DNA from 3 places in the Exiguobacterium sp. Helios genome. Region 2 is predicted to be linked to each of the others. Evidence: riboswitches for the same ligand, from Rfam matches in the RefSeq annotation. Region 2 holds a riboswitch; each other region holds the start of a gene.
The links. Region 2 has a riboswitch for thiamine pyrophosphate ahead of thiT (energy-coupled thiamine transporter ThiT). Riboswitches for the same ligand answer to the same signal wherever they lie in the genome.
Positions count from the first base shown of each region.

Region 1: linked by a shared signal. The riboswitch ahead of tenA (thiaminase II) and the one ahead of thiT (energy-coupled thiamine transporter ThiT) in region 2 are both predicted to bind thiamine pyrophosphate.
Region 3: linked by a shared signal. The riboswitch ahead of thiD (bifunctional hydroxymethylpyrimidine kinase/phosphomethylpyrimidine kinase) and the one ahead of thiT (energy-coupled thiamine transporter ThiT) in region 2 are both predicted to bind thiamine pyrophosphate.

Region 1 covers NZ_CP053557.1:1,217,963-1,222,216, reverse strand. Annotated here, with positions in the region: gene HNY42_RS06255 (class I SAM-dependent methyltransferase) at 1-484, opposite strand, end outside; gene HNY42_RS06250 (sporulation protein) at 603-1,376, shown strand; gene tenA (thiaminase II) at 1,444-2,139, opposite strand; TPP riboswitch at 2,213-2,318, opposite strand; gene HNY42_RS06240 (DUF1002 domain-containing protein) at 2,509-3,390, shown strand; gene abc-f (ribosomal protection-like ABC-F family protein) at 3,669-4,254, shown strand, end outside.
Region 2 covers NZ_CP053557.1:2,165,945-2,170,198, reverse strand. Annotated here, with positions in the region: gene rsgA (ribosome small subunit-dependent GTPase A) at 17-922, shown strand; gene rpe (ribulose-phosphate 3-epimerase) at 924-1,580, shown strand; TPP riboswitch at 1,604-1,710, shown strand; gene thiT (energy-coupled thiamine transporter ThiT) at 1,775-2,335, shown strand; gene HNY42_RS11385 (thiamine diphosphokinase) at 2,335-2,943, shown strand; gene HNY42_RS11380 (amino acid permease) at 2,999-4,254, opposite strand, start outside.
Region 3 covers NZ_CP053557.1:815,222-819,475, forward strand. Annotated here, with positions in the region: gene HNY42_RS04205 (murein hydrolase activator EnvC family protein) at 1-672, shown strand, start outside; gene HNY42_RS04210 (murein hydrolase activator EnvC family protein) at 880-2,157, shown strand; TPP riboswitch at 2,218-2,328, shown strand; gene thiD (bifunctional hydroxymethylpyrimidine kinase/phosphomethylpyrimidine kinase) at 2,446-3,255, shown strand; gene thiM (hydroxyethylthiazole kinase) at 3,236-3,991, shown strand; gene thiE (thiamine phosphate synthase) at 3,996-4,254, shown strand, end outside.

The DNA.
Region 1 (4,254 bases), 950 kb from region 2:
AACGATTGATTTGTTTAAACTTATCATATTTTTGACGCTTGACCTGTCCTTCTTCCGTCATTACACCAAGACGAATCAAAAACGGTACCGGCACGCCGTCTTCTAACAAATGGCTTTTCTTTCGATTGTGAGACAGTTCGGCCTTTACCGGTTCCTTGCCTGTCGTCTTCAGTGAAACTTTCATTTTCTTCGAGAGTTGGAACTGGACTTCTTCCGTCTCGAAACGGAATAAAAATTGACGAAATTCGTTAAAATAGTCGTCCATTCGCAAAATAAATTCTTCTATACTTAAATTCTCATGCTTAATGATCCGTTCATGTTGAAACTCTAACTGGATTGCATACGTATCTCTAAGTAGAATCGGTTTTAACTTGATTCGACGCAGATCGTTTGATTTTTGGCGCGGACCACTAATCGTCGCGTGTATGAGTGAAGTTGCCTGCAGTTTTTCAGTGAGCAGGTCTTTTAATTGGTCTAGTTCCACGTATCGTCCCGTCCTTTTTTTGTTTGGTCTTTCGAAACTGTAGCAAATTCACCCGCGTTCGACAAGCAAGCAAGCTTTATTTTTAGTCGTCATACTTAATTTAAAGGAGGAACACAACATGTTCAAAAAAATTCTTTCACAAATCGGCATTGGTGCCGCAACGGTCGATACACGACTCGAACAAGATCACTGTGAACCCGGTGGAACGATTCAAGGAGTCGTTCATATTAAGGGCGGTAACGTCGATCAGGAAATCGCCCGGATTTATCTCGCCTTCAATACCCAGTACAAACAAGAAGTCGGGGACAGCACGGCATTCACGACGTTCACACTGGACCGGTTTGCATTAAATGAAGCCCCGTTTACGATTGAAGCAGACGTCGAACGGGAAATACCGTTTACGCTTCAAGTCCCTTTTAATACACCACTTTCCGTCAGCCAATCGAAGTCGTGGATCGAGACGGGTCTTGATATCGCGCAGGCGGTTGACCCTTCTGACCACGATGCTGTCGTCGTCAAAGCGAATGACTACCAATCGGTCATCCTTGAAGCGATGGAAAACCTCGGATTCCGCCTCAAGAAAGCTGATACAGAGAAATTGCCGGGCCGCTTCCGGAAAGATTTGCCGATCGCGCAGGAACTTGAGTATTCTGCCCGCGGTACTCATTATGCTCACAAGCTGGACGAAATCGAAGTTATCCTGTTGCAAGACCGGTTCGGCATCGACATCGTCGTCCAAATCGACCGCCGTGCCCACAGTCTCGGTTCGCTGTTCAGTGAAATGGCAGGAACCGATGAGACGATGACGAAACTTTCATTATCGAACCAGGACTTAACGAATCCGTCACTCGTGAAACAACGTCTCGCCGATTTGATTGAACACCACAGTTGATTGATGTTTTCTATAGAACAAACACCGGATCCGCTTATCGTCGGATCCGGTGTTTGTATTTCCTTCCTTACTTGGATGATGTCATTTCCATCGTCTGTTCGTACTGCCGTTCAAACGTTTCTTCCGCCCAGCCCATCTGCCAAAACATCAATTCGTAATAACAGCTTCTGACGAAATGTTGTTTCATCCGGACGCGTTCTTGTTCACTCGCCTTCTCTGCCAACTCATTTAACCGGTCAATCTGTTCAAAGACCACCCGCTCGAACCATTCGGAACTGTATGTCGCAATCCATTGCTGATAAATCGGTGAAGCCGGTGTCGCTGCCTGTAACTGTTGTCCAATCTCATAGTAAAGCCAGTAACACGGTAAAATCGCAGCGATGGTCTCCCCAAGCGTCCCTTCACTTGCATGGTGCATATGCGAAATATACGCATATGCGGTCGGTGCTGGTTCAAACTCTGCCAGTGTCTTGTCCGAAATCCCAAGCGGTTCAAAAAACGATTGATGCAGACTGAGTTCTGCAGCATAGGTCGACGTCGCATGTTCCGCGAGTTCGGCAATCGTCGCGAAGTCCTGTGCCTTCGACGCGGCCCGCGCCTGAATTTTCGCGAAATGTTTTAAGTAATAGGCATCCTGTAGGACGTAATGGCGAAATTTTGCTTCTGGTAGTGTTCCATCCGCAATCCCTGTCACGAATGGATGGGTAAAGCTGCTGTCCCAATACCGTTTTGCCGCTTGCCGGATTTCTTCACTGAATGTCATGTTGGTTCCCCCTTTTGTAATCAAAAAACGCCACACCTGATGTCAGGCATGACGTGAAAAGACCATAAAAAGAGGATCGTCCACGCCACTTCCCTCCGTAAGTCCAAACTTAATCAGGTTCAAAGGGTCCGAACGTCTCCGTCGTCTCAGTCAGCCTACTGACTCCCCTAGTGGTCGCTATTTGATTTGTTTTGAGTTTATCATGATTTGATGTGGAATTGACCCATTCTCGTCATTTCACTCCATTTTTTTGTACAATGGAACATGACGGAAGGTGGATGACGGCTCGTCCTTGAGACCGATTCTCTTCTGTCGCCGGTCGATTAGACTAAATTTAGTACCTGATACTTAACTTATGGAGGAACTTTTATGAATAAAACCATGACATGGACCGCTTCGGCATTACTTGCTACTACCTTACTGCTACCGACGACCGCATCTGCTGAACAAGTGGTCGACAAAACAATCGTCACCCTTGGCGAATCACTTGGGGCAAAGGATAAATCGTGGGTCTTGTCCCGTCTGAATGCACCGGAAGGCATTACTCCGATTATTGCAACATCTGCGGATGAAGAAAAATATCTCGGGAAAAACATTCCCCAATCACAACGGGGTGGCGGCATGTACTCTTCCGCTAAAATTGAGTTGGCTGAAAAAGGTGATGGATTATCTGTCGCGACCGAAAACATCACCTGGGTCACAAAAGACATGTACCTCAACGCCCTCGTCACAGCGGGTGTAACGGATGCGGACATTACGATCACGTCCCCGTACAAGGTAACCGGAACTTCGGCTTTGACCGGGATCATGAAAGCGTATGATCAAACATCTGCCGAGACCGGCATCAAACTGACGGATGAACGAAAAGACCTTGCCCAGCAAGAACTCTCTGTGACATCCGATGTCGGGAAAACGGTCGGGACGGATAAAGTCGCCGACTTGATGAATGAAATCAAAGCGGAAATCGCGAAACAACAGCCGGAAACGAAGGTCGAGATTGAAAACGTCATCGTCCAAGTCATCCAAAACAATAACATCAATTTATCCGATGCTCAGATGGACCGGTTGACCGGACTGTTTAATCAAATGGAACAAGCGGACCTGAACTGGGGTCAAATCGAGAGTGGTCTAAAAGATGCCGGACAAGATATCCAGGCCTTCGCGACCTCAGAAGAGACAAAAGGATTTTTTGCGAAGTTGTTTGATGGTCTCAGTGCATTCTTCAACTCGATTGCCGGCTTATTTAAATAAAGATTAACGTTTTCTTTTCTGTCAGGCATGGTAAAATAGATGTATTGAATCGGAAAAGGTGGTGTGGAGACATGGGTTTTGCTGCGTGTAAGCATTGGTTGATGGAACAACTGTATCTGTTGCGCGCGATTTTTCATGGAATGGCGTTCTAAGGGACTAGTCTGCCCTTTTTTAACGAACCTCATACCTGAAAAATAAAGCAAAGCGCATCTTCCACGAGTCAAGGAGAGTGCTGTTTGCGCTCTCCTTTTTTTGATGCGCCAGAGAGGACATTTCATATGATGATCTGCGACATCCAACACCTGACAAAACAATTCGGAGGCGACGATATCTTAACGGACGTCTCCCTCTTTATCGAGCACCAAGACCGCATCGGCTTGATCGGCCGAAACGGAAGCGGTAAAACGACGCTCTTACGTTTGATTGCCCGTCTTGATTCCGAAGACAGCGGAACGATTTATCAAAAAAGCGGGCTCTCCATCGGTTATTTGGCACAACTTCCCGTGTTCGACAACGTAATGACGGGGCGTGATGTCCTGTGGACTGCCTTCGCCACGCTTGTCGATTTACAACGCTCCCTGCAACAAATCGAACGGGACATGGCGACAAAAACGGATCAAATCGATCAGTTGCTCGAACGCTACACGCAAGAGACCGAAGCTTTTGAGCGCCAAGGCGGGTATTTGCTGGATTCCAAAATCGACCGGATGATTAACGGCTTGCAGTTGCATGCCCTTTTGGACCGTCCGTTTGAGCAGCTCAGCGGCGGCGAACAGACCAAAATCTGCCTCGGAAGGATGTTGTTGACCGAGCCGGAGTTGTTGATCCTCGACGAACCGACGAACCATCTGGATTTAGACGCCG
Region 2 (4,254 bases):
CAAAGGAGGGCATAGGATGGCAGAAAATCGAATTGAAGATAATCGGGATGGAACGATTATCCGTTTACAGGGTGGCTTTTATGATGTCATGACGCCTCAAGGTGAAATCCGTTCACGGGCACGCGGTAATTTCAGAAAACGGGGCATCAGCCCTGTCGTCGGCGATGAAGTCGTGTTACACATCGAAAGTGAGACCGGATATATCCTGGAAGTAAAAGACCGTCAAAATTTCTTGGTCCGCCCACCAGTTGCCAATATCGATCAAGCTTTGTTGGTCGTATCGGCAGCAGAACCTGATTTTTCTGCCCATCTGTTGGACCGGTTTTTAGTGTTGATTGAAGCAAAGGAAATTCAACCGATCATCATCTTGACGAAGATGGACTTGTTACAAGGTGAAGCCGAACAAGGGGTATTGGAAGCCATTGCCGCTTACCGGACCATCGGATATCACGTCATCGAAACTTCAAGTGAGACATTGGCCGGAGTCGAATCTGTCCGTCCGTTGTTAAAAGATAAAACGAGTGTCCTGGCCGGACAATCCGGTGTAGGGAAAAGTTCGTTGTTGAATGCCTTGGAACCTTCGTTGGCACTGGAAACGAGTCATATTTCGAAGGCACTTGGTCGTGGACGCCATACTACCCGTCATGTGACATTGATTCCGCTTGGCGAAGGCTTAATTGCAGATACCCCGGGATTTTCGAATCTCGATTTTCCGCACGAAATGGAACTCGAGGAGTTACGATGGTGTTTCCCTGAATTTGTTGCTTTACAGGACGAATGCAAGTACCGTGGCTGTCTGCACTTGAATGAGCCCGGTTGTGCCGTTAAAAAAGCCGTCGAGGCCCATGAAATCATGGCTTCCCGGTATACGAATTATGGTATGTTTGTAGAGGAAATCAAGAATCGGACGCGGAGGTATTAAGATGATTAAAATCGCACCATCAATCTTATCAGCAGATTTTGCAAATTTAGAGCGGGATGTCAAAGCAGTTGAAGCGGCGGGAGCCGATTATATCCATTTTGATGTCATGGATGGTCAATTTGTTCCGAACATTTCCTTTGGACTCCCTGTATTAAGCAGTTTACGTCAAAAAACAGATATGGTTCTCGACGTCCATCTCATGATTGATCGTCCGGAAAACTTTGTCGAATCCTTCGTTGCAGCAGGTGCTGATATCGTAACCTTCCACGTGGAGGCGACGAATCATGTCCATCGTGTGTTGCAACAAATCAAAGCAGCTGGAGCGAAAGCAGGAGTAGTACTCAACCCGCATACGCCGCTGTCGACGATCGAACACGTGCTTGAAGATGTGGACATGGTCTTATTGATGACGGTCAATCCGGGATTCGGCGGACAAGCGTTCATTCCAGGTGTGATGAAGAAATTAAATCAACTGGCTGCAATGAAAGCAGAACAAAATCTATCCTTCGAGATTGAAATCGATGGTGGAGTTAATGCGGAAACAGCAAAATTATGTATCGAGAATGGGGCAAACGTACTTGTTGCAGGTTCCGCTATCTACAATGCACCGGATTATTCAGAAGCAATCACTAGTATTCGGAATGCTGCTCACGTATAATAGGGGCAGAATCAAAATTAAATGATGACCGCAAGGGGTGTCGCGTCAAGCGGCTGAGAGAAGTGATTGGACTTTAACCCTTCGAACCTGTTCCGTTCAGACGGACGTAGGGATGTGGCGCACGCAGGCAGTACGGCGTTCGTCGTACTGCCTTTTTGCCGTCCTGCGATTTTATTTTTTAGGAGGAAAAAAGGATGAAACGGCTACAAATGTTAATGGAAATTGCAATCTTTGCAAGTCTTGGTGTGGTGTTCGATTTATTGATCCCATTTAAAATGCCGCAAGGTGGTTCAATTAGTTTAGCGATGTTACCGATTTTCGTCATGGCGTTTCGTCACGGCGTTGTCGGTGGGGTCGTGACGGGAGCGCTCGTCGGAACGATTCAACTGATGTTCGCTCCACAAATCCTGACGGTCGTCCAGCCGTTACTCGATTATACGATCGCGTTTGGAGTCGTCGGACTGAGCGGACTGTTCGCACGGAAAGTCAAAAAAGCAGCAGCAGCCGGGAAAAATGGCCGTCTAATGGCGATTGTACTAGGTGCGACATTGCTTGGTGCAGGTTTCCGTTATGTCTGTCACGTCATTAGTGGAATCGTGTTCTTCGCTGAGTATGCGGAAGGTCCGGTCGTCCCGTATTCGTTGATCTATAACGCGACGTATATGGTTCCATCGTATCTGTTATGTGGTATTGTCGCAGGACTCCTGTTTACGACAGCACCACGACTTCTTCGTTATTCAGCACGGGGTGTCTGATGCGGGTTGTGATTGTAGCGGCCGGTCCGGCGGAAGACATCCCGTCCCTGAAACCGTTTATGGATGAGAAGACGGTTGTCATCGCTGTTGACGGAGGTGTCACCGTTTTGGCACAGCAAGGTTTCGCTTTTGACTTGGCGATTGGGGACTTTGATTCTCTCGGATACAAACCGGAAGGAGCGATCATCCATCCGGCTGAAAAGGATGAGACCGACTTGGAACTGGCTTTACGACATGTCAGTCAACAGTATGAAGCAACGGAAGTGTTAATATTCGGTGCGACCGGAGGACGACTTGATATGACGCTTCAAAACGTCTATCTGCTAAAACAATTTCCGGCAGTCCGCTTGATGACGAAGCGGGAAGAGGTTCGTTTCTTACAGCCGGGGACGTATGAGATCGAGGCAGATGGATTTCACTATCTCTCTTTCATCCCGCTCGTTCCGACATGTTTGACCCTCCGCGGGGTCAAGTACCCGTTGACGAATCATGACGTGCCGGTCGGCGGATCATTGACCGTCAGCAATGAATGGACACATCACGGAGTGGCGAACGTGACGGTGCATACCGGTGAAGTGATTGCTTTAAGAAGTTTGTCAGACCACTAAAAAACGTGATCGGCTTTAGGATATCCTAAAAGTCGATCACGTTTTTTGTAGTTTTTTAAGATTCCAATGTCGAGCTGGCTGCCTGACGTTCAGTTTGAGCCGCAATATGTTTTCCTTTGACGAACAGGTGGTAAGAGGCCCACGTCAAGAGGAAGAATGGAACACCTATATACAGCGCAATCCGTTGATCCGCTTGGAATGCCAAGCTGATCAGTACAAGCATGTTTAAAGAGAACGAGATAATCGGCAAGACCGGGAAGAACGGAGTCTTGAATTTCAATTCACTGACAGCATGTCCCTCTTTGATGAATTGACGACGGAAGGCGATCTGTGAAGCAGAAATCGAAATCCAACCGACTTGCGCACCGAGTCCGGCGAGTGACAACAACCAGATGAAGACGGTATCTTCCGCGAAAAAGGCAGTCAATAGTGATAACATCGCAAACAGCATCGTAAAGCACAAAGCGCGCATAGGTACTCCGCGTGAGTTGACGATGGCAAGTTTTTTCGAAATCATGCCTTCTTGTGACATCGACCATAACATCCGAGTAGCAGCGTACAACCCCGAGTTCCCGACCGACAGTAAGGCTGTCAACACGACGATGTTCATTAAATCAGCTGCATAAGGAATTCCGATGGCATCAAATACCATGATGAACGGACTGCTGATGCCGCCGGCTGTTTCGTAAGGAATCAAGGCGCCGACAATCGTAATCGAGAGGACGAAGAAGATGAACGTCCGCCAGACGGTATTACGGATTGCTTTTGGAATCGATTTTTCTGGATCGTTTGATTCTCCGGCAGCAACCCCAATCAATTCGGTTCCTTGGAACGCAAAGTTGACGGCAATCATCGTCGTCAATACCCCCAGGGCGCCGTTCGGGAATAATCCGTTTGAAGTAAAATTGGCGAACAAACTTTCCGGACGTGCTGCCGCCATATCAATCCAGCCAAACCAAGCCGCTCCCCCGAGCACGATGAAAAATAGAATGGCAAGGACTTTCAGGCTCGAGAACCAAAACTCAGCCTCCCCGAAGGCTTTTGCGGAGACCGCATTGAGACCGAATAAAAGGACGGTGAAAATCGCACACCAGATGACGATTGGTGTATCCGGAAACCATCGATCCATCAGACTGCCGGCTGCCGTGATTTCGAGCGCCACCGTGACAGCCCAACCGAGCCAGTAAATCCAACCGACGGCAAATCCGATACCCGGTCCGATGAACCGTGTCGTATACGTTTGGAAAGATCCTGAGACCGGCATATGGACAGCCATCTCCCCTAAACATAACATCGTCAGATACATGATGG
Region 3 (4,254 bases), 1.4 Mb from region 2:
AAAGAGCGTCAAGCACAAGCGGCACGTGAAGCAAAAGCACGTGCAGAAGCACAAGCGGCACAAGCAGCAGCGGCTCAAAAAGCAGCAGCTGAACAACAGGCGGCAGAAGCGGCCGCTGCTAAAGCAGCAGCACAAGCGGAACAAAAATCGTCAGCACCTGCAACTTCAACAAAACAATCTACACCATCTGTGACTGTGCCAAAAGCAGCACCAACACCAGAACCAGAACCAGCGGCACCAACGCCTGCACCATCATCTTCTTCTATGTTTATTCATCCAACAAGTGGATCAATCACACAAGGATATGGTTCAGCAAGCGGTTCGAATGGTTACTCTTTCCACAATGGTATTGATTTCGGCGCTCCAGTCGGTACCCCGATTGTTGCAGCGGCAACAGGGACAGTCATCACTGCATCAAGTGGTGGTCCGTACGGTAATCATGTCATGATTGCACACCAATTAAATGGAAAAACGTATACAACAGTTTACGCGCATATGAGTTCGTTAAATGCACATGCCGGACAACGTGTCAGTCAAGGACAACAAATCGGAGCCCTTGGTAGCACTGGGAACTCAACAGGCCCACACTTACACTTTGAAATTCATGTAGGTGGTTACAGCTACAGTGCTTCAGGACCAGCAAATTCTGTAAATCCAATGTCGATGTTATAATAACAAGAAAAGACGATTGCTGCGGCAGTCGTTTTTTTTATGTTTTTATAAAAACATAAAATGTTATATTACAATAAAACGCTTTCAGTTGAAACACAAATGAAATTTTCCTGAAACTATTACGGTGCTATAATCAATCTCAGACAGAAATACTTTGAATTAAATACTTTTTAAATAAGAAATCATACATAAGCGAGGAAACCAAACATGTTTAAAAAATTGTTTGCAACGGTATTGTTAGGGGCGTTACTTGTATCCACTGTGCCGACTTCTGGTCAAGCTGCAACGATTAAAGAAAAGAAATCTCAAAATGCAACAGAGCAACGTCGCTTGGAAAAAGCCATCAAAAAACAGGAAGCTAAAATATCGGTAGAGCAACGCGAAATCAATAAAATTGATGCGGCCATCAACGAAAATATTTTCAGGATTTCGGAAAAAAACAAGCAGATTAAACAATTGAATCTCCAAATTGAAGATCTTGAGGCGGAAATCGCCCGCTACGAAATCATGCTCACCCGGCAAGAAGAATTGCTGGGGGACCGCTTACGTGTCCTTCAAGAAAATGATGGTAATTCTATAAAATGGGAAGAAGTCATTTTTGGTTCGAAAAACTTGGGTGATTTGTTTAGTCGTGTTATGGCAGGTAAAAAAATTGCCGAACAAGACGATAAAATGATTTCTGCTTATTTGGAAACACAAGAAAAGCTAGCAGAAATGAAAAAAAATCTTATTGCTAAAAAGGCGGAGCGTGTTCAAGAGAAAGAGTCGTTACTCGTCCAAAAGAAACAGTTAAAACAACAGATGAAAGAACGGAGTGCGACCCTGAATAAATTACGTAAAGGGAAAACAAAGTTCACGACTAAACTGTTAAATGCAAAAGAATTACAAGCGACTTTAGAGGCTCAAGAAAGAGCGATTGCGGCAGCAAAAGCAGCAGCGAAAGCAGCAGCAGAAAAAGCGGCCGCTGAAAAAGAAGCAGCTGAACGTGCTGCAAAAGAGGCGGCAAAATCAACGCGTGAGTCAAGCGAAGCAACGGTTCTTCCGACTCCTGTCAGCAGTGTGCCGACAGGATCGGCGAAGTTTATTCGTCCGGCTTCAGGCGGTGTTTCACAAGGTTTTGGACCGGCTAGTGGAGCGAACGGCTATACGTTCCATAATGGTGTCGACTTCAGTGGACCCGTCGGATCATCGATTCGAGCAGCAGCTTCCGGAACAGTCATTACGGCTGGTAGCGGCGGACCTTATGGGAATCATGTCATGATTTCGCATTTCCTTGACGGTCAGGTGTATACAACAGTGTACGGTCATATGAATTCGTTATCGGTTTCGGCAGGTCAGACGGTAACTCAAGGTCAAACGCTTGGTACTCTTGGCAGTACCGGGAATTCGACAGGACCGCATCTACACTTTGAATTGCATATCGGTGGATACCAATACAGTGCGACAGGACCAGCTAACACGGTCAATCCACTTGGATACCTTTAAAAACGAGCTTCGGCTCGTTTTTTTAATGGTGCTGTGATACAGTGAAAAAGAATTTAAATTACGAGCAACTAGGGGAGCTGGAGGAGTCCGGCTGAGAGGAAAACCATTCTGTTTTCGACCCTGTCACCTGAACTGGATAATACCAGCGTAGGAAAGTTGAGATCGAAGACATGAAGACTTCAATCAGTAGAACTGGTTGTTCATGGCGTCGTCTGCTTTTTTACAGCGGACGGCGCTTTTTGTTGTCCGTTTTCTCCTTATTTGCTCCCAGGAAAGTGAGGAATTGGAATGAAACACGTATTGACGATTGCTGGATCCGACTCCGGAGGTGGAGCTGGAATTCAAGCAGATTTAAAAACGTTTTCGGCACTCGGTGTATACGGAATGAGCGTCATCACGGCGATTACGGCACAAAATACGTTAGGTGTTCAAGCGGTCGAGGACGTATCCCTGGAGCTCGTGGAAGCACAGCTGACATCCATCTTTTCCGATATCCGTGTCGATGCGGTCAAGATTGGAATGGTTTCCAATCAAGACACCATCCGAGTGATTGCACAACAACTGGAAAAACATCAACTTCCGGTTGTTCTCGACCCGGTCATGGTCGCGAAAGGGGGTTATAGCTTATTGCAACCGGATGCAGAACATGCCTTGCTCGAACAGCTGTTACCATTGGCTACACTTGTGACTCCGAATATTCCTGAAATCGAGCGGATGATTGGCGGAACGATTCACTCGCTTGCCGATATGAAACAGGCGACGGAAAAACTGGCTGAAAAACGGACGGGTGCTATTTTGCTCAAGGGCGGACATTTGGAGGGACGGGACGCTACTGACCTTTTATATACAGACGGGCGATATGTCGTCTTTGAACAAGAACGGATCGAGTCCCGTCATACCCATGGTACAGGCTGTACATTATCTGCTGCCATCGCTTCCTATCTTGCACTCGGTCTTTCAGTGGAAGACAGCATCCGTTATGCAAAACGTTATGTGACGGAAGCCATTCGCCACGGCTTTGCGCTCGGACGCGGTGTTGGTCCGACGCATCATTTTCATGAACTCTGGAGGGATACACATGTTACGACGCATCCATGATAAAAAACCGTTGATTCATCATTTAACGAATACTGTAACCATTAATGACTGCGCCAATATGACACTGGCACTTGGTGGCTCTCCTGTGATGGCAGATGATCTGCTGGAAGTGGAAGAAATGGTCAGGCACGCAGATGCCGTCGTAATCAATACAGGGACGATCAATCCGGACATGCGCCAAGCCCAACTTTTAGCAGGAAAAACGGCTAACCGATTGGGGAAACCGGTCATTTTGGATCCGGTAGGCGCAGGAGCGACGACATTAAGAACAGATTTTATGAAGCAGTTAATGGATGAAATCACCTTTACGGTCATCAAAGGAAATGCATCGGAAATCAAGACATTGCTCGGACAGGCCGCTCGAACGAAAGGAGTGGATGTTGCCGAAGGAGAATCCCTGGATTTTCAAAGTGTCCATACCTTTGCAGGTGAAACGAAACAACTCATCGTCGTAACGGGTCCGATTGATTTTGTGACAGATGGAAATCGCCAGTATCATCTGGATGTCGGGACGAAACGTCTTGGCCAAGTCACGGGAACGGGATGTATGACCGCTTCTTTGATTGCGACGTTTTTAGGAGCAGGATACGATCGTTTTGAGGCAGCCGTATTTGGGACGTATGCTATGGGAAAAGCAGGGGAGTCGGCTGAGGATTCTCCCGGTATCGGAGGTTTTCGAACCGGGCTGTTCGATGCAGTGAGTTTGATGACAGAAAAAAGTTTGCCGGAGGTATAAATGAATGGACACTGAATATTTGATTTATGCCGTGACCGATCGACGCTTGCATCCACATCTTTCCCTGGCAGACGCCGTCGAAGCATCGATTAAAGGAGGCGCAACGGTTGTTCAATTACGGGAAAAAGACAGTTCCGGTAAAACTTTTCTGGAATCAGCCATTGCATTAAAAGATCTCACCGCACGTTACGATATTCCGTTCATTATCAATGATCGGATTGATATCGCTTTGCTGGTCGATGCCGGTTTGCATATCGGTCAAG